DNA from 2 places in the Teredinibacter sp. KSP-S5-2 genome. Region 2 is predicted to be linked to the other one. Evidence: predicted binding sites of a transcription regulator. Region 2 holds the regulator's gene; the other holds the start of a gene.
What was found. The regulator PhoB, encoded in region 2, activates phosphate uptake and scavenging genes when phosphate is short. The targets are predictions, from matches to a motif close to TGTCATAAANNTGTAACA.
Positions count from the first base shown of each region.

Region 1: the regulator PhoB is predicted to act here: its motif matches at 6,172-6,189, upstream of P5V12_RS19235 (substrate-binding domain-containing protein).

Region 1 covers NZ_CP120416.1:4,508,723-4,517,265, reverse strand. The annotation lists gene P5V12_RS19270 (nucleotidyltransferase family protein) at 1-137, opposite strand, end outside; gene P5V12_RS19265 (poly-beta-1,6-N-acetyl-D-glucosamine N-deacetylase PgaB) at 334-1,479, opposite strand; gene P5V12_RS19260 (TRAP transporter substrate-binding protein) at 1,658-2,797, shown strand; gene P5V12_RS19255 (hypothetical protein) at 2,968-3,612, shown strand; gene P5V12_RS19250 (acyl-CoA thioesterase) at 3,623-4,027, opposite strand; gene P5V12_RS19245 (TRAP transporter large permease subunit) at 4,044-5,414, opposite strand; gene P5V12_RS19240 (TRAP transporter small permease subunit) at 5,411-5,992, opposite strand; gene P5V12_RS19235 (substrate-binding domain-containing protein) at 6,271-7,311, shown strand; gene pstC (phosphate ABC transporter permease subunit PstC) at 7,411-8,543, shown strand, end outside.
Region 2 covers NZ_CP120416.1:4,708,244-4,716,786, forward strand. The annotation lists gene P5V12_RS20205 (deoxyribodipyrimidine photo-lyase) at 1-1,116, shown strand, start outside; gene P5V12_RS20210 (PQQ-dependent sugar dehydrogenase) at 1,118-3,433, opposite strand; gene P5V12_RS20215 (GNAT family N-acetyltransferase) at 3,558-4,730, opposite strand; gene phoR (phosphate regulon sensor histidine kinase PhoR) at 4,792-6,108, opposite strand; gene phoB (phosphate regulon transcriptional regulator PhoB) at 6,152-6,859, opposite strand; gene ubiA (4-hydroxybenzoate octaprenyltransferase) at 7,074-7,946, opposite strand; gene P5V12_RS20235 (HU family DNA-binding protein) at 8,053-8,331, shown strand; gene P5V12_RS20240 (dicarboxylate/amino acid:cation symporter) at 8,412-8,543, shown strand, end outside.

The sequences.
Region 1 (8,543 bases), 200 kb from region 2:
AGTTGCTTTATTTTTTCGACATCGACTCTTTGAATGAGCGCGACCACCTGGTTAAGTTGCTCTTTCTCCAGTCTTGGAAGGCTTAATAAAGCCACAAGTTTTAACTCTGTGCTGATTTTTGGCGCTTCATTAAACATTTGTATGGTTATTCTTATTACCCCAATGCATATTAAGGTTAGCACAAGATATTGGTGGCGATTGAAAGCGGCTTTTTTGACACGAATTATGATTAAAGAGGGTGTGTTGTGAGTGGAGAAGATGACACTACAGCTGGCTATTTAAGTTTTAACTCGTGATAAGAAAAAGTAATCATTCACGACCCGGTAACGAAGGCTACCGGGTTAAGGTTTTGATGTAGTTCTTTTGCTGTTGCGTCAGTGTTTCCCACGGCCAGAAGACAACTCCGGCTGAGGGGGCTTTACTGGCCTCCCGAATGTAGGATTGAAATTCCTTTTCCGTTATTTCGCCTGAATCATACATTTCGCTCACTTGAAAGGCGGGTATGACTTCACATTGATTTGAACACTGTTGTTTCATGTCGATGACCAGATCGTGCATCCAACGGGCAGGCTTAAGCATCATTTCGGCATAGGCCATAGGGGAAACATAATCCACGTACGGAGCCAGTTCTTTAATGCTCTGTCCGGTAATGCGTTGAACGGCGTTATTGTGTTCACCTGCCAACCACGGGACGGCGTGAATATTAATTTTGATATCGGGCTTAACCTGTTTAACCGCTGTTACCAAGTCTTTTACCATTGAGGTAATGGTTTGGACTTTAAAATTTACCCATTCATCTTGTTTGTTGTCGTGAATCCAGCTGGCCAATTGTGTTGGTGTGGTTAATGCCTTTGGCTTTTCCATGTTGAGATATTGGAAAAAGAGCTGCATACAGGTGTCACAGAAACAGCTGTCGATAAGGGGGTCATTATGCCCATCGTAGCCTTCATGCCCTTTAACATGGCTGAGTTCCCAAAAGGCGAAGTAACGAATAAAGTCGATGCTTAAGCCGTAAGGCTGCCAGGCTTTGACCTGTTTCACGGCCCTCTCTATGCTTTGTTGTTTGTAATCGGCATTGTTTGGGCAAGCCATTGCCAGCCAATTACCTTCTTTGGAGTTGTCTTGTGCGTATTGGCCGGTTTCGGTAATGGCAAACCAATCGGGAGTTTGAGACAAGTCGTTGTGGTTACTGAAAAAGGTTTGGTGTATCAGCCAGGGTTTGATATTTGTTTTCGCTAATTGTTTCCTGAACTCCGGGAGCTGATAGATATGGTCCAGAGCAAAGATTTGTTGAATGCCCAACTGTTGCCAGTCATTTACAGTTTTCTGAGTTTGTTTTTCATTCAGGCCATCCAGTGCCAGCAACTTGGCTGCGTATATCGGCTTGCCGGGGCTGTATGTCGCAGCAAACGCAAGGGACATTAATGTAAGTAGTGTAATAAATACCCAAAGAGCCTGGGATCCGATATGCTTATTCATTATTATCTCTACTGGTAAAGAGTGCGTGTCAGCAGGTTTGAATCAACCTGTATAATAGTTCAACAAATCGCAATATCTCTGTACCAATCAATCAGTCACAAGTGCATTTGTATCCAATATACTGCATTGTTGTACAAAATCCGCATTTTGCAATCGAATAAAAATAAGGCTAAAGCTTATGCAAGCGCGATATACCCCTGTTTGGATGCCCGTGGTTATTGTCATTTTGTTGCTGACCGTCACAGCGCTGTTTGCAACTTTGGTGTCCCGCTCTGCTGTTGAACAGCATGGTGTTTTTTCTCAACAATCGGTTGATCAATCGACACAACAGAAAGTGTATCAATGGAAGATGGTGACGACCTGGCCGAAGAAATTTCCAGGTTTGGGGCTGGCTCCAGAAAATTTTGCCGAGAAGTTGAACAAAATGAGCAATGGCCGCCTGCAAATTACGGTGCATGGTGCCAATGAAATTGTGCCGGCGTTGGGTGTGTTTGATGCGGTTTCGTCTGGCAGTGTCGAAATGGGCCACAGCGCGGCGTATTACTGGAAGGGCAAGATTCCGGCAGCACCTTTTTTCACGGCTGTACCTTTCGGTATGAATGCTCAGGAGTTTAATGGCTGGTTGCACTACGGTGGTGGTTTGGAACTCTGGAGAGAAACCTACGAACCCTATAATTTGATTCCATTTGCCGCGGGCAACACGGGTGTGCAAATGGGTGGTTGGTTCAATAAGGAAATTAATTCGCTGGACGATATTAAAGGGTTAAAAATGCGCATCCCCGGTCTGGGGGGAGAAGTATTTACCCGTGCAGGGGGTACCGCAGTAAATATTCCTGGGGGTGAGTTATATACTTCATTGCAATCTGGTGTGATTGATGCCACTGAATGGGTTGGCCCATACAATGACCTGGCGTTTGGTTTTCACCAGATTGCCCAATACTACTATTACCCTGGCTGGCATGAACCGGGCCCGACCTTGGAAATTATCGTCAATAAGGATGCCTATAATTCTCTACCGGAGGATTTACAGGTAATGATTGAGGTTGCGGCAAGAATGGTTAACCAGGATATGCTGGACGAGTACACTGCGCGCAATAACTCGGCTCTGGTCGAACTTGTGGAAAAACATGGGGTGGATGTTCGACCATTTCCCGATGATGTTTTAACAGCATTCAAGCAGGCCAGTGTCGAGGTATACGAGGAATTGGCGGATAAAGATCCACACTTTGCCAAAGTATATCGCTCTTATATGGGCTTCCTGAAAGGAGCAAATGAGTACCTCGAAATTAGCGAAAAAGCGTATTTGAATAAGCGTTAACTTCCCCTAATGATAACGTCATCATAATTGGTGGCGTTATTCGCTTCTTTATTGATCCATTTTGTTACAAGGTTGCATAATTTGCTTTTTGATGACTGGCAGAATGCGCATCGTAAAATAATGCTGATTTAAGCACGGTGGTTACAAATTAAAATAAAGGAGAGTTTGGGGTGAAGAAGGTTCTTTTGGTTTTGATGTTGGCGGGCAGCCTTTGTTCATGTGGCACAACATTTTTTAGTTTTGATGATTCGGCTAAGCACAAAACTGTTTTAGCAAAGAAAACTCAAGACCAAAACCTGCCCGAACCAGATGAGACACAAGCTCAGATCGTATTTCTTCGCCCTTCGGATAAAGTCGGATCCGCCAAATACCCCTACTCCGTCATTTATAACGTTAGCAGTGCTCAGGATGAGGCGATTGCGGTAGCCGAACCCAACTCGAAAACATATGCCTTTTTTGAGCCTGGCCGACATTTATTGCTCAGTACCGATGGAGTTTCCAGTCATATTCTGGAAGCATTTTTGCTCGCGGGTGAACGGTATTACGTAGTGGTACGGCCAATGTATCAACAAGGTTATCAACTTCGACCTGTCTCACATGCCTCATACGGTGAGTTTACGCAGACTAACCCGAAGTTCTCTTCCTGGCTGAATAAAACTTCATTGGTTGAACCCGCTTCAGGTTTAGTGCCCTGGCAAAAAAAATATCGTAGAGCCCTAGAGCGTCAAAAGCAGCGTGCGACAGAGGTTTGGCAAGCGCACACCGCAAACACCCGAGCGCAATTAACGCTGTTAGAGGAGTATGCTGAGAAATAACCGTAGGTAATTATCGTTCGTGTGGCACCGGTCGGGTTCGGCCGTTATTGTCGATGGCGACGTAGATAAATTCCCCTTCGGTGACTTTTTGCTGGATGTATTCATCCGGGTGTTTGGTCCAGACTTCGATCATGACTTTTATGGATGACCGCCCTACTTCCAATATTTCACAGTAACAGCTGACCGTGCAGCCAACAGGTACGGGGCGTAAAAATGCCATATTCCCCACCGCCACCGTGGTCACCCGGCCTTTGGCCACTTCCCGCGCGCTGATCGCGCCAGCCAAATCCATCTGGGACATTAGCCATCCACCAAAGATATCGCCGTTAGCGTTGGTATCTTTAGGCATGGTCAGGGTTTGTAGAGCTAAGTCTCCTACAGGTTGTGGTTCCTCATCGATATCGATGTCTGACATAGGTTTTTATATTCCATCACTGATTGATAACAGAAGGTAACCAGGTTGCCATTTCCGGCCAAACAGCCAGGGCAACCAACATACATAGTTGTAAAATAATAAAGGGAATCACGCCGCGATAAATCGCACTGGTGGGAACGCTTTCCGGGGCGACACCACGCAAATAAAACAGTGCGAAGCCGAACGGCGGGGTTAAAAATGATGTCTGCAAATTCAGCGCAATCATAATTCCTAACCATACGGGGTCGACCCCTGAAGCCAAGAGTACCGGGCCAATCATGGGCACGACAACAAATGTGATTTCTATAAAATCCAGTATGAACCCTAATAGGAAAATCACCACCATTACCACCAGAACAGCGGTAAATGTGCCGCCGGGTAATGAATTAAAAAATTCACTAATCAGGTGTTCGCCACCAAAGCCCCTGAAAACCAGCGAGAAAAGTGAGGCACCCAATAAAATCGCAAATACCATTGCGGTAACTTTGGTGGTGGATTGCACCACATCTTTGAGCATGGACAGGTTCAACTGCCCTTTGATCAAGGCAAGTAACGCTGCCGCGAGGGCACCTACCCCAGCCGCCTCTGTTGGTGTAGCCATGCCGGTGATAATGGAGCCGAGCACAAGCAAAATTAACGCAATGGGCGGCAGTATACTGAGTAATAATTTGAATTTAGTGACGGTTTGGCCGTTGTTCACATTGGCCGGCGCTTTCTCTGGAGAAATTTTTCCGATCACCAGAAGATAGACAAAGTACAGCAGGACAAGACCTATGCCGGGAATGATGGCCCCCATAAATAGATCGCCAACAGATACGGGCGCTGCGTCGTAAATACCGAGGCTCAATTGGGCTTCCTGATAAGCGCTGGACAGGATATCGCCGAGTAAAACCAGGGCGATGGAGGGGGGAATAATCTGACCCAGAGTGCCTGTCGCGCATATGGTGCCGGTTGCCAGCGGTGTGTCATAACCGCGCTTTAACATGGTTGGCAACGACATGAGCCCCATGGTGACCACCGTGGCACCAACAATACCGGTACTGGCGGCCATCAACATGCCGACTAGTACCACGGCCAGACCTAGTCCGGCAGGAAATCGGCTTAGTGCCTGCCCCATGTTTTCCAATAGTTCTTCGGCTATTTTGGAGCGCTCAAGTATGACGCCCATTAAGACAAAAAGCGGTACCGCGATCAACGTGGTATTGGTCATCGTGCCAAACACACGGTCGGGGTAAGCCATAAGTAGTTTGGCATTAAAGATGTCGAACACAATGCCAATACCGGCGAATAAAAGCGAACTTCCGGCCAGGGTGAAGGCCACGGGAAAGCCCAGCATTAATGCCAGGCACACGAATAAGAACATCCAAAGAGGCATAAGCTCAATCATGCTTTGCCTCCGGTTTCGTCGGCTTGGGTGTATGTCAGCATCAGGGTCTTATGAATCAAATCGCTGATTGAGTGGAGGGCTATTAAGGCTCCGGCAATGGGGATCAGAGTTTTCAGCAAATACACTGCAGGAATACCGCCGGGATCTGCCGAGACTTCCCCGTCAGCCCAGGATCTCATCACCATGTCCCAACTGATGACGCTGATAAATACTGCGAATGGCAATTGAAACAGGATGGTACCGAATACATCGATCCAGGTTTGCTTTATCCGTGAAGCTTTTCTATACCAGATGTCGACCCGGACATGCCCGTTTTCTTTGGCGGTATAGGCTAGGCAAAGCAAAAACAGGGTGGCATGCATATAGGTGACGGACTCCTGTAATGCAATCGAGCCAATACCGTAAGCGCGTAAACACACTACGATACCTACGGTAATTGCCATAAGTACGCAAAGCCAGGATAGCGTTTGGCCAATTTTGGTGTTTACTGAATCTATAAGCCGGGCCAGTTTGAGTAACCAGGCTGCGATAACCGGGGTGCTGCTGGAAGTATCCGGGGTATTGAAGTGGATGGTCATAGTCTTTTTTTATTATTCGATTTGGCGAGAGCCTTAGCTCAGTACGGGGAGTATAACCATATGCTTACTCCCTGCCTAACAAAGCCGGGTTTTTCCCAAATTTTGTCTGTATGGTTAATCACAGGCGAATAATGGCGCCTTTTGGTTAAAAAACGCCAAAATGGATAAAAATTATCTACTGAAATAAAACTGTTACAAAAAATTCATATTATGGCGGGCCGAGTAAAAGTCAGTCAGCGGTATCGGCTTAGCTTGAGGTTTACTTTAAGGAGTTGCCTGTGATTAAAACACTTCAAAGCGCGCTATTGTTGGCAATATTGTTTATGTCACAAGCGGCCTATTCAGGCCGGGAACAGATTTTGATAGTCGGGTCATCGACGGTCTACCCCTTTTCCAAAGTGGTGGCAGAGCGTTTTGGCCGGACGACGTCCTTTAAAACGCCCACAGTCGAGCAGCTCGGAACGGGCGGTGGTTTGGACGCATTTTGTAAGGGGATTGGTGTTGGTTACCCGGATATCGCTAATGCCTCGCGACGAATAAAACAGGTTGAAGTGGATAAGTGCCGACGTCATGGGGTAACGGAAATCCTCGAAGTAAAGGTTGGTTACGATGGCATAGTCATCGCTAACTCTATTGTGGCTCCAGAGTTTGAAATTACGCGGCAAGAGATTTTTCTGGCGTTGGCGAAACAGATTCCTCAAGGAGAGCTCGCAGATGCGTTGATCGATAACCCCTATAAAACCTGGAATGAGATTAACCCAAAGCTTCCCAAGCAGGAAATTAGGGTATACGGGCCACCTCCTTCCTCGGGAACCCGTGATGCTTTTTCGGAGTTGGTGATGGAGGCCGGGTGTCAGAAATACCCGTGGGTCAAAGCATTAAAGGCGAGTAATAAATCTCGCTACAAGGCCATCTGCCATGCCATTCGTGAGGACGGCGTATACATCGATTCCGGCGAACAGGACAACGTTGTGGTTAATAAACTGGTTCGTTCGCCAGAGTCCCTGGGTATTTTTGGTTACAGCTATCTGGAACAAAACCTGGATAAGGTGCAGCCAGCAAAGATTGAGCAGACTTTGCCATCAATGGATGCGATTATCAGCGGCCGATATTCGGTGTCTCGCCCGTTATATATGTATGTAAAAAAGGCGCACGTGAATGTGATTCCGGGTATCGAAGAATACTTGCGGGAATTTACCAGTGAGCGAGCCTGGGGAGAGCAGGGTTATCTTGTGGATAAGGGAATGATTCCTCTGCCCAAGGCGATTCGCCAAAATGTAAAGAAAACGGTGAAAAATCTGGTGCCTCTGAGCTTGTAAAAGGCGCCGCCAATTTTTAATTGTCAGCCCGGTGGATGTTCAGCATATGCCGGGTTTTATCATTGTGTCAGGGTGAATGAACGAAATTAGTGTGACGGAATGAATACGTTATTATTTGTTGTCATCATTCTATGTATGACCAGCTTTGCTTACGTTATGGGGCAAAACCGGTCATTACATGGCGCTTTATCTTTGGGGGGAGTGCATCACCTGAACTCCTTACCCTTCTACCATGGTGTATTGACCGCACTCTGGTGTGCCTTGCCTTCCTTAACGGTTTTGGTTTTGTGGAAATTCTTTGATGGCGACATAGTGCGAGCCATCATTTTGCGAGAATTGCCAGCGGAAATCTCCAGCCTGCCCAAGGACGAACTCGGTTTGGTGATGAACCAAATTGAAAATATTGCTCATGGTGGCTTCCCGGGGAAAACCCCCTGGTATTTATTGGATGCTGCTGACCGCTTCAGCCAGCTTCAGGCGATCAGCTGGTGGGCCATGGTGGCGTTTATTTCCAGTTTGATGGCCATCATTATGGTGATCAGTTGGGCGCGGATTCACCACGAATTTGAGGCGCGCAGAAAGGTCGAGAATTCATTTAAGCTGGCGTTGCTCGCGTGTTCCCTAGTGGCGATATTTACTACCGTGGGTATCGTGCTGTCGGTATTGTTTGAGTCACTGCGGTTTTTTCACGAAGTGCCGTTGTTTGATTTTCTGTTTGGTTTGCAGTGGAGCCCTCAAATTGCCATACGCGAGGGACAAGTTGCAGCATCCGGCAGCTTTGGTGCGGTTCCCTTGTTTACCGGCACTTTGTTGGTTGCAGGTATCGCCATGTTTGTTGCGGTCCCGGCTGGGCTTATGTCTGCATTTTATTTGTCGGAATACGCCAGTCGTAAAACGCGCAATATTGTTAAACCTGCATTGGAAATTCTCGCGGGTATTCCCACCGTCGTTTACGGCTTTTTTGCCGCCTTAACGGTCGCTCCCTTTATTAAAAATCTCGGTGAAAGCCTGGGGTTAACCGTTGCTTCCGAAAGTGCGCTGGCCGCAGGCCTGGTGATGGGCATTATGATTATCCCGTTTATTTCTTCTCTGGCGGATGATGTGATTAACGCGGTGCCTATTTCCCTGAAAGAAGGTGCACTTGGTTTGGGCGCGACGCCTTCGGAAACGATTAAAACCGTTATCATTCCTGCAGCGTTGCCCGGTATTGTTGGCGGCGTTTTGTTAGCAGT
Region 2 (8,543 bases):
TACTTAAAAGAGGAAGAGCTGTTAAAGAAAAAACTCTCTAAAAGGGGAATAGAAGCAAAACGCTTTGGTGGTTCTCTCCTGTTTGAGCCAGACGCCATATATAATCAGGCTGGTCTGCCTTTCAAAGTGTTTACCCCCTTTTGGAAAGCCTGTCTCAAACTTCCAGAGCCGAAAGCGCCGCTAAAAAATATTACCAGCCTGAACTTTATGCCGGTTGAAGAGATTACAAGTTTAAGCCTTGATGATCTTTCCTTATTGCCTCAAGAGGAGCGTTGGGCAGATAAGTTTCATTCTTATTGGCTGCCAGGCGAAAAGGGCGCGCATAAAAACCTCAAAACCTTCACCCAGTGTGTCGATGAATATGATCATGAACGGGATGTGCCTGGTGTGGAAGGCACGTCTCAGCTGTCGCCGCATTTGCATTTTGGTGAAATCTCCCCCCGTCAGGTTTGGCATACCATCAGCGTTCTGGGGGGCGAAGGAAACGGGGCTGCCAATTATTTGCGCGAGTTAGGTTGGCGGGAGTTTTCTTATTACCTGCTGTTTCACTGGCCCCATATCGTCAATAAGCCCTTCAATACCAAGTTTGAGGGTTTCCCTTGGAAAAAAGATAAACACCTGCTCAAGCGCTGGCAGCAAGGTGAGACGGGTATTCCTTTGGTGGATGCCGGAATGAGGCAACTGTGGGAAACGGGTTGGATGCATAACCGGGTGCGTATGGTGGTCGCATCACTGTTAGTGAAAAACGGGATGGTGCCCTGGCAGGAGGGTGAAAAATATTTCTGGGACACTCTCGTTGATGCGGATCTGGCCAGTAATTCCGCCAGTTGGCAGTGGGTTGCAGGGTGTGGTGCGGATGCTGCGCCTTATTTCAGAATTTTTAACCCGGTCACCCAAAGCCAAAAATTTGATGCCAGGGGTGACTACATTCGTCGATGGCTACCGGAGTTGTCGAAGCTGCCGGATAAATGGATTCATGCGCCCTGGACAGCGCCACAAGCCATACTTGAACAAGCGGGAGTCAAACTGGATCATGACTATCCATCACCAGTGATTGATCTCGCTGAATCACGGCGGCAAGCCCTGGATATTTACCAGCTTTTTAAAGCTGGCTAACTTAGTTACACCCCACCAGATTATTAATCCAGCTTTCCATTAATGCAGTGGCTTCTTGATCCACAATCAAACTAGCCAAGGGTGGCATACGATTAACGTCAGTAGCCAGCATTCTGGATAGAAGAACCGATCTGGTGGCATCACCGGGCGCAATAATCCTGGCGTTAGGAAGCCCTAAATCCCCGGCCGCTGGAGCTTGGTCACAGGTTCCTGTATCGACAAGTGGTGTCTGCACGCGCAGGTCAATCAGAGACCCTGGCCCGCCGGGTCTATGGCAACCACTGCAATTGCTGTGCAAATAGCTTCTGGCACGTTGATCCAGGCTCGCCTGATTGTCATCCAAGGCGGGTAAATAAGCCCGCTGAGCGCTCGTAGGTGAGCTTGAGAGGTAACCAGCCTGCACCAGCGCCTCAACCTGATTTGATGTCTGCGTGCTCACTGGATAAGTGAAGTCCCAATCCAATTGCCCGGCTTCCAAGCCGAGTGAGCCGCCCACAACGCCGGTGTGGCATTGCATGCATTCCCCGCGGGAGGGAAAGGTGTGAATAAAATTCCCGGTATCCTGAGTTTTTCCTTCGGTTAACAAAACCGCATCCGAACCATCTGGAAGCCACTGGTAGCTGTATCCGGCCCAACCGTTTTCATGGCGCATGAATAAGCGGGTTTCCAGCCAGGTGGTTTGATCGAGAAAGCTTTTAAGCAAAATGGTACCAACCGGAAATGTGAAATCGCCGTCGGCTTCTATATCGATATATTGGCTATCCGGAATGGCAAAATGCCGTTGCTTCAATGCGCCGTCAGACCAGAGCTGGCTGCGAACGGAATAGGGCACTACGCCCGGTGCAAGGGTTTTGTTCTGCGTCGAGCTGAAACAGCCAGAAGCGGACAAAGTCTGAGGAATATTGGAATCCGCCGGCGTGGTTTCAACCATTTTATAAATATGTGGTTGAGACAGCATATTTAACAGGTAAACCTCACCGTTGTTATCTGTACCGAAACTGGCGAGGGTTAACCCGGTTGATGTTAATTGCTCGGATTGCCAGTTGCCGTTTTCCTGCCAAGTACGGCGCAGACTACCACTGCAATAGTCACCATAGAGAAAACTGCCCTGTAGCGTGGGGATAACACTGCTGCGATAAACATAGCCTCCAGTAATTGAGCAGTTGCCGTCGCTGTGGTCGTACTCCGCAACGGGTAGGGTTAAACCGGTTTGATCACAGGAAGCTGCCTGAAAGCAGTGTGTTGCTTCCATGATTGGCCAGCCAAGGTTATTGCCTGCCATTACCCGGTTCACTTCCTCATAAGTATTTTGTCCAACATCCGCCACCCACATTGCACCAGTTTGGGAATCAAAGCTCCATCGCCAGGGGTTGCGTAGCCCCCAGACATAAATTTCCGGGAGGTAGTTATTATTGCCAACAAAGGGGTTATCGGAAGGAATGGAATAGGGTGAGCCGCTATCCACATCAATACGAAGAATTGTTCCGAGCAGGCTTAAACTATTTTGGCCGTTACCGAATTGGTCGTTACTGCCGCCGCCGTCCCCAAAGCCTATATACAAATAACCATCTTGACCAAAGTGGATGGCGCCGCCGTTGTGATTTCCTGCCGGTTGTGGAACACGCAAAATGACTTGCTCTGAACTGCTATCGAAGGCGCTTCCAGTAAACGTAAAGCGGGATATAGTGGAATCGCCATTGCTGGTGTCATCGCTATAGTAAAAGTAAACATACCCGTTACTGGTAAAATTGGGATGTATGGCCATGCCCAATAAACCCATTTCCGATTGCACCCGAACCTTGTTGCTTAGGTCCAGAAGCAGTGTGCTGGACGTGACATCAGCTCTGTTTTCAAAGCGATATATTTGCCCGGTACGCAAAAAATAATAAAACTGCGTGTTGTCGCCCGGTGCTTGCATCAGGCCCAGGATTTGGCTCATTGAACCAACGCCAGTGAACACAGGTTCAATACCAATCGTCGCTGTACTAGAGCCAGGTTGATTCGGTGCAATACAGCTTGAATTACTGACACGTTCCAACGCACCACCAGATGAACTACTGCCGGAACTACTTGATCCAGAGCTGTTTGAAGATGATCCTGTACTGGAACTGGAACTGGAACTGGAACTGGAACTGGAACTGGAACTGGAACTGGAACTGGAACTGGAACTGGAACTGGAACTGGAACTGGAACTGGAACTGGAACTGGAACTGGAAGGTTGAGCTAGGCCGCTGCTTTTTCCGTTACAGGCGACTATCACAAAACATAATAAAAAAACGGATAGCGCCTTAATTCTGCGTAAGAAATTATCGTTCATGATAGTGAACCAGATAAATAGGAAGTTATCGAGTGCAGCGGATACTATCACAGTCATTTTCAGTGAACACAGGTAAAAGCGAATGGCTTATACCATTTCACAGTATTCATAAATCAAATGAGAATTAGGGAATTGTTTTAAACGGAAGGTAATTACTACAGTCCGTGATATAGCGTTTTATTTCCTTAGCTTCTTCATTCACAAATTGATGAATGGCATGAGAAAATTCAGCGTGGCGAATCCAGTGGTACGAGCAGGTTTCAATTGGAGTAAATCCTCTTTGGATTTTATGTTCTCCCTGTGCACCGGAATCGAAGCTGTGTAAATTATTTTCAATGCAATATTCGATACCCTGGTAGTAGCAGGTTTCGAAATGCAACCCATTGATATCTTCGATCGTTCCCCAATAACGCCCATAAAGTGTGTGGGAATCCATAAAATAAAGCGCCGCTGCAAAAAAATCGGTTTTCATTTGTTTGTGTGCGGTAACTAATAATGTTTGTTTTGGCAACGCCGAAGCTGCCTGCAGAAAAAATTCCAGATTTAAGTAGCCATCGTGACCGCTGCGTTTTAAATAGGTGTCGCGATATAAAAAATAAAAGCGTTGCCAGTCTTCGCTGGATAATTCCGATGCCTTTCTTCGTTTGAATATGATATTTTGCGACAGGATGTCTTTGCGTTCTTTTTTTACGGATTTACGTTTGCGTGAGTTAAATGTGGTAAGGAACTCATCAAAGGTTCGGTAATTGTTATTTTGCCAGCGAAATTGGCAGCCTATGCGTGTACTAAAACCATTTTTGGTTTTCGACGGGAAATTGCTGGGAAATAAACAATGAAAACCGCTGGCGTGAATGTTTTCTGCATGTTCCTGTATCTTCCCAATGGCAAATGAATAAATGTTTTCCTTTTCATCTCCGGATACAAAAGGTGCAAGCCCAAACCTGGGGCCGACGGATGGGGTAAAGGGGATGGCATTCAGTAATTTTGGATAGTACTCCAAACCATAACGTGCATAGGCGTCCGCCCAACTCCAATCAAATACATATTCACCGTAAGAGTGATATTTCAGGTACAGCGGCATGGCTGCAATTAATTCGCTGTTATGAAAAACCAACAGGTGTTGTGGTTTCCATCCGGTGGTTTCTGTTGTACAGCCGGCATTTTCTAATGCAGCTAAAAATTCATGACAAATAAATGGATAGGGTTGGGTTTCATTATCGCTGTGATGAAACAGGGCGTTCCACTCACTGGCTTTTACCGCGTTTATTGAATCGATAAATTGACATTGTAAGTTCAAACTGGCACCTGTTGAGGCCGGGTTTACCTGTGGGCGGAGCTATAACATAGATCACGGATGCTTAGCTGACAATATCCATATTGTGTTCGACCAGGCGGTCGAGAGGAAAATGACAACTGAAGGTACTGCCCTTACCCAGTTTGCTTGAAATTTTTAGATAGGCATCGTGACGTAAAAGCACGTGTTTGACGATGGCTAAGCCGAGACCGGTACCGCCGGTTTTAGTTGCGCGACCGCCGTCGACCCGGTAAAACCGTTCGGTCAATCGTGGCAGATGTTTCGGATCAATTCCGGCGCCTGTGTCGGTCACTTCAATAACAAACTCGTTTTCGAGAATATGCGTAGCCACACTAATATCGCAGCCATCGGCAGAATACTTAACCGCGTTAAAGACCAAATTGGAAATTGCGCTTCGTATCTCTCTCTCGTTGCCAAGAATGACAATATCGCTCGCATCCTTTGCATGGATATTATGATTCCGCTCTCCAGACAGGGCTCGGGCGTCTGCCAATATGGATTCAATAACGGGAAGTAAATCGACCGCTTCCTGACGAATATCTCTGTCATCCGTTTCCAGTTTGGTCAGGGTAATTAAATCGTTCACCAACGCCGTCATACGTTGACACTGATCTTGCATCTGACTGAACGCACGTTTCCATACATTGGGAATTTCGTCGTTATCGGCCAGGGTTTCGATATACCCGCGAACCACGGTCAGGGGGGTGCGTAACTCGTGTGATACGTTAGCGACAAAATCCTTGCGCATTAATTCGAGTTTGAACACGCGGGTAATATCGCGAACGATGACCATGCGTTCGCCAATTCCAAACCGGTGAACCTGAAATTGTAAATGCTGGCCTGACAGGCGAACGGATTCCAGTTCTATCGGTTCGTCGTAATTACCCCCCTCAAAATATTGGATAAAATCCGGGTGACGGATAATGTTGGTCAGCTTGTGGCCCAAGTCTACTTGCCGAAAATCGAATAGCCGTTTGGCGGCCTGGTTCCACCACTCAATGTTGGAGCGGCCATCAACCAGAATAACCCCATCGGTAAGGGCCGAGGTCATGTCCTGAACGCGGCTTACCACCGCCTGAAGGCGTTGCTTGTCTTTTTCGTAGCGGTTACATAGCAGAATTACGTCATCGGCAATTTCGCCCCAGATGCCGTTTAATGTGTTCTTCGGGGCGGATTTACGTCGTGTGGTGAGTACCCAGCTTTCCAGTTTATGCAGGTTGTAGAACAGCCAGGCGATATAGAGCAGAAGGCCTATAACCAGAGAGACGGCGAGTTTTTCAATGCTTACGCCAATAAAAGCAACAACCGCGAGGTAAAGAATTAACCACCGCAGTTCGGTTTTCAGACCTCTGCGAAACATACTGCCCAATTATCGAGGTGAAGAGCATATTCTGCTCTGAGTATTAATTATTAGGCACAGACACTTTATTGGAGAATCGGTAACCTGCCCCGCGTACAGTTTGAATAAAACGGTCATGTCCATCAAGCGATAAGGCTTTACGCAAGCGTCGAATATGGACATCCACTGTACGTTCTTCCACATATACATTACCGCCCCAAACGTGATCGAGAAGCTGGTTGCGAGTGTATACGCGCTCTTGGTGAGTTAAGAAGAATTCTAGCAGACGATACTCTGTTGGACCCATTTGGACAGGCACGTCGTTAATAGTGACTCTGTGGCTACTTGGGTCAAGACAAAGGCCATCAACGCGAATAGGTTCACCTGTCGATAAGGTGTCCGTGCGTCTGAGTACCGCTTTCAGGCGAGCCACCAACTCCCGTGGGGAAAAAGGTTTGGTGATGTAATCGTCAGCACCGACTTCGAGCCCTTGAACTTTATTATCCTCTTCACCTTTTGCGGTAAGCATGATGATGGGTAACTCGCGGGTGACTTCGTCACGTTTCAAACGTCGTGCTAACTCAATGCCGCTGGTGCCGGGTAGCATCCAGTCGAGTAGAACCAAGTCTGGCTTGCGGTCGACGATCAGGCCGTGGGCCTCTTGCGCATCGCCTGCTTCCAATACGGAATACTCTGCCATTTCCAGAGCCACTCGGAGCATGTCGCGAATCGGGGCTTCGTCGTCTACTACTAAAATCGTTTTTTCTGCCATTTTACCTAACCTGGTGAATAGACCAGGCTTCCAATAGTTGCTTACTAAGAAGTTAAATCTGGGTTGGCGCAAGATTGCTTTTGTTGTTGCTCCAACACTTTAGGTACGCAGATTAAATAAAGCTTTTGTTGCCATTTTATGACAGCGGTGCTCAAGTTGCCGTTTAATTACAGAAAAAATGGCTCAGGCAGGGGATATTTTCTGTTTTTGTGCCCTATATGCCTGTAATAGGCCCGAATGTCTTGTCCAGTACAATACCGATAAAAATCACCATGCCAACGTAGTTATTGTTCAAAAAGGCCGTAAAACAGGCCTGTCGGTTCCGATCGCGCACCAGATATTGCTGATAGGCAAAGAAGCCCGCACATATCACCACAGAAAGCTGATAGATGAACCCCAGCTCGAAGCGACTGCCGATCATCATCAGTGAAACAATGGTCATGACTTGCAGTATGCCGGTAATGGCTTTGTCGCTATCACCAAACAATACTGCGGTCGATTTGACCCCAATCTTAAGGTCATCGTCACGGTCAACCATGGCGTAGAAGGTGTCGTAAGTTACCGTCCAAAGCACCACGGTGGTATACACCAGCCATATGCTTTCCGGCAGTTCGTTTGCCTGGGCAGCAAAGGCCATCGGCACAGACATGGCAAATGCCGCACCCAATACCACTTGGGGCAGGTGGGTGTGGCGTTTCATAAAGGGGTAGCAAAAGGCGAGCGCTACCGCAGCAAAAGACAACTGAATGGTAAGTTGATTAGTGAGCAGCACCATGCCAAAAGCCGTTAAGGACAGCACCAGAAACAGGATAAAGGCTTCACTGGCGGAGACTATGCCGGTTACCAGGGGTCTGTTGGCGGTGCGTTTTACATGGCCATCGACTTTACGATCGGCAAAGTCGTTAATCACACACCCTGCGGAACGCATCAGTACACAACCAAGGGTGAAGATAATCAATATGTCTATGCGCGGAATACCATCCGCAGCCAACCAAAGTGACCAGAGCGTCGGCCATAGAACGAGATAAATCCCGATGGGTTTGTTTAGCCGGGTCAGGTTGAGATAAGCGCTGATTTTCTGTTTCACGGTGCGGTCTTTATCATTTTTTTGAGTTATATCGACGAATGAGCCGTTGTAGTCCGAATTTTAACGTATTCTTTTAGTTGTATCTCAATTTACAAGGTCCGAGTTTATGCATAAAACCGAATTGGTTGCTGTTGTTGCCGAATATTTGGGCATTTCTCATAGAGAATCCGACAATATCATTGCTTCCACATTAGAACACATGACTGACGCGCTCGCGCGCGGGGAATCCGTTAATCTGATTGGTTTTGGGGCGTTTTCCGTGAAATCTCGTGCGGAACGAAAAGGAAGAAACCCCAAAACAGGGGAAGACATTACCATTGCTGCGCATAATCAAGTAGTCTTTAAGCCTGGTAAGGCGTTGAAAGAGATTGTTCAGCCGGCCTAGATAGCCGTAGTGACGAAGCTTTAATGATCTTTAACTTCCTCGCTGAAGTGCAAAATAATAATTAAGTAAGGAGAGAAGGAATGAAGTTACAGCTTCATTGGCAGATCCTGATATCCATCATTTTAGCTGTGGTTGTTGGTACGGCTTTTGAACCAACCACAACGATTTTTTCCATACCGTTACTTAGCATTTTTGAATTTCTTGGCACACTT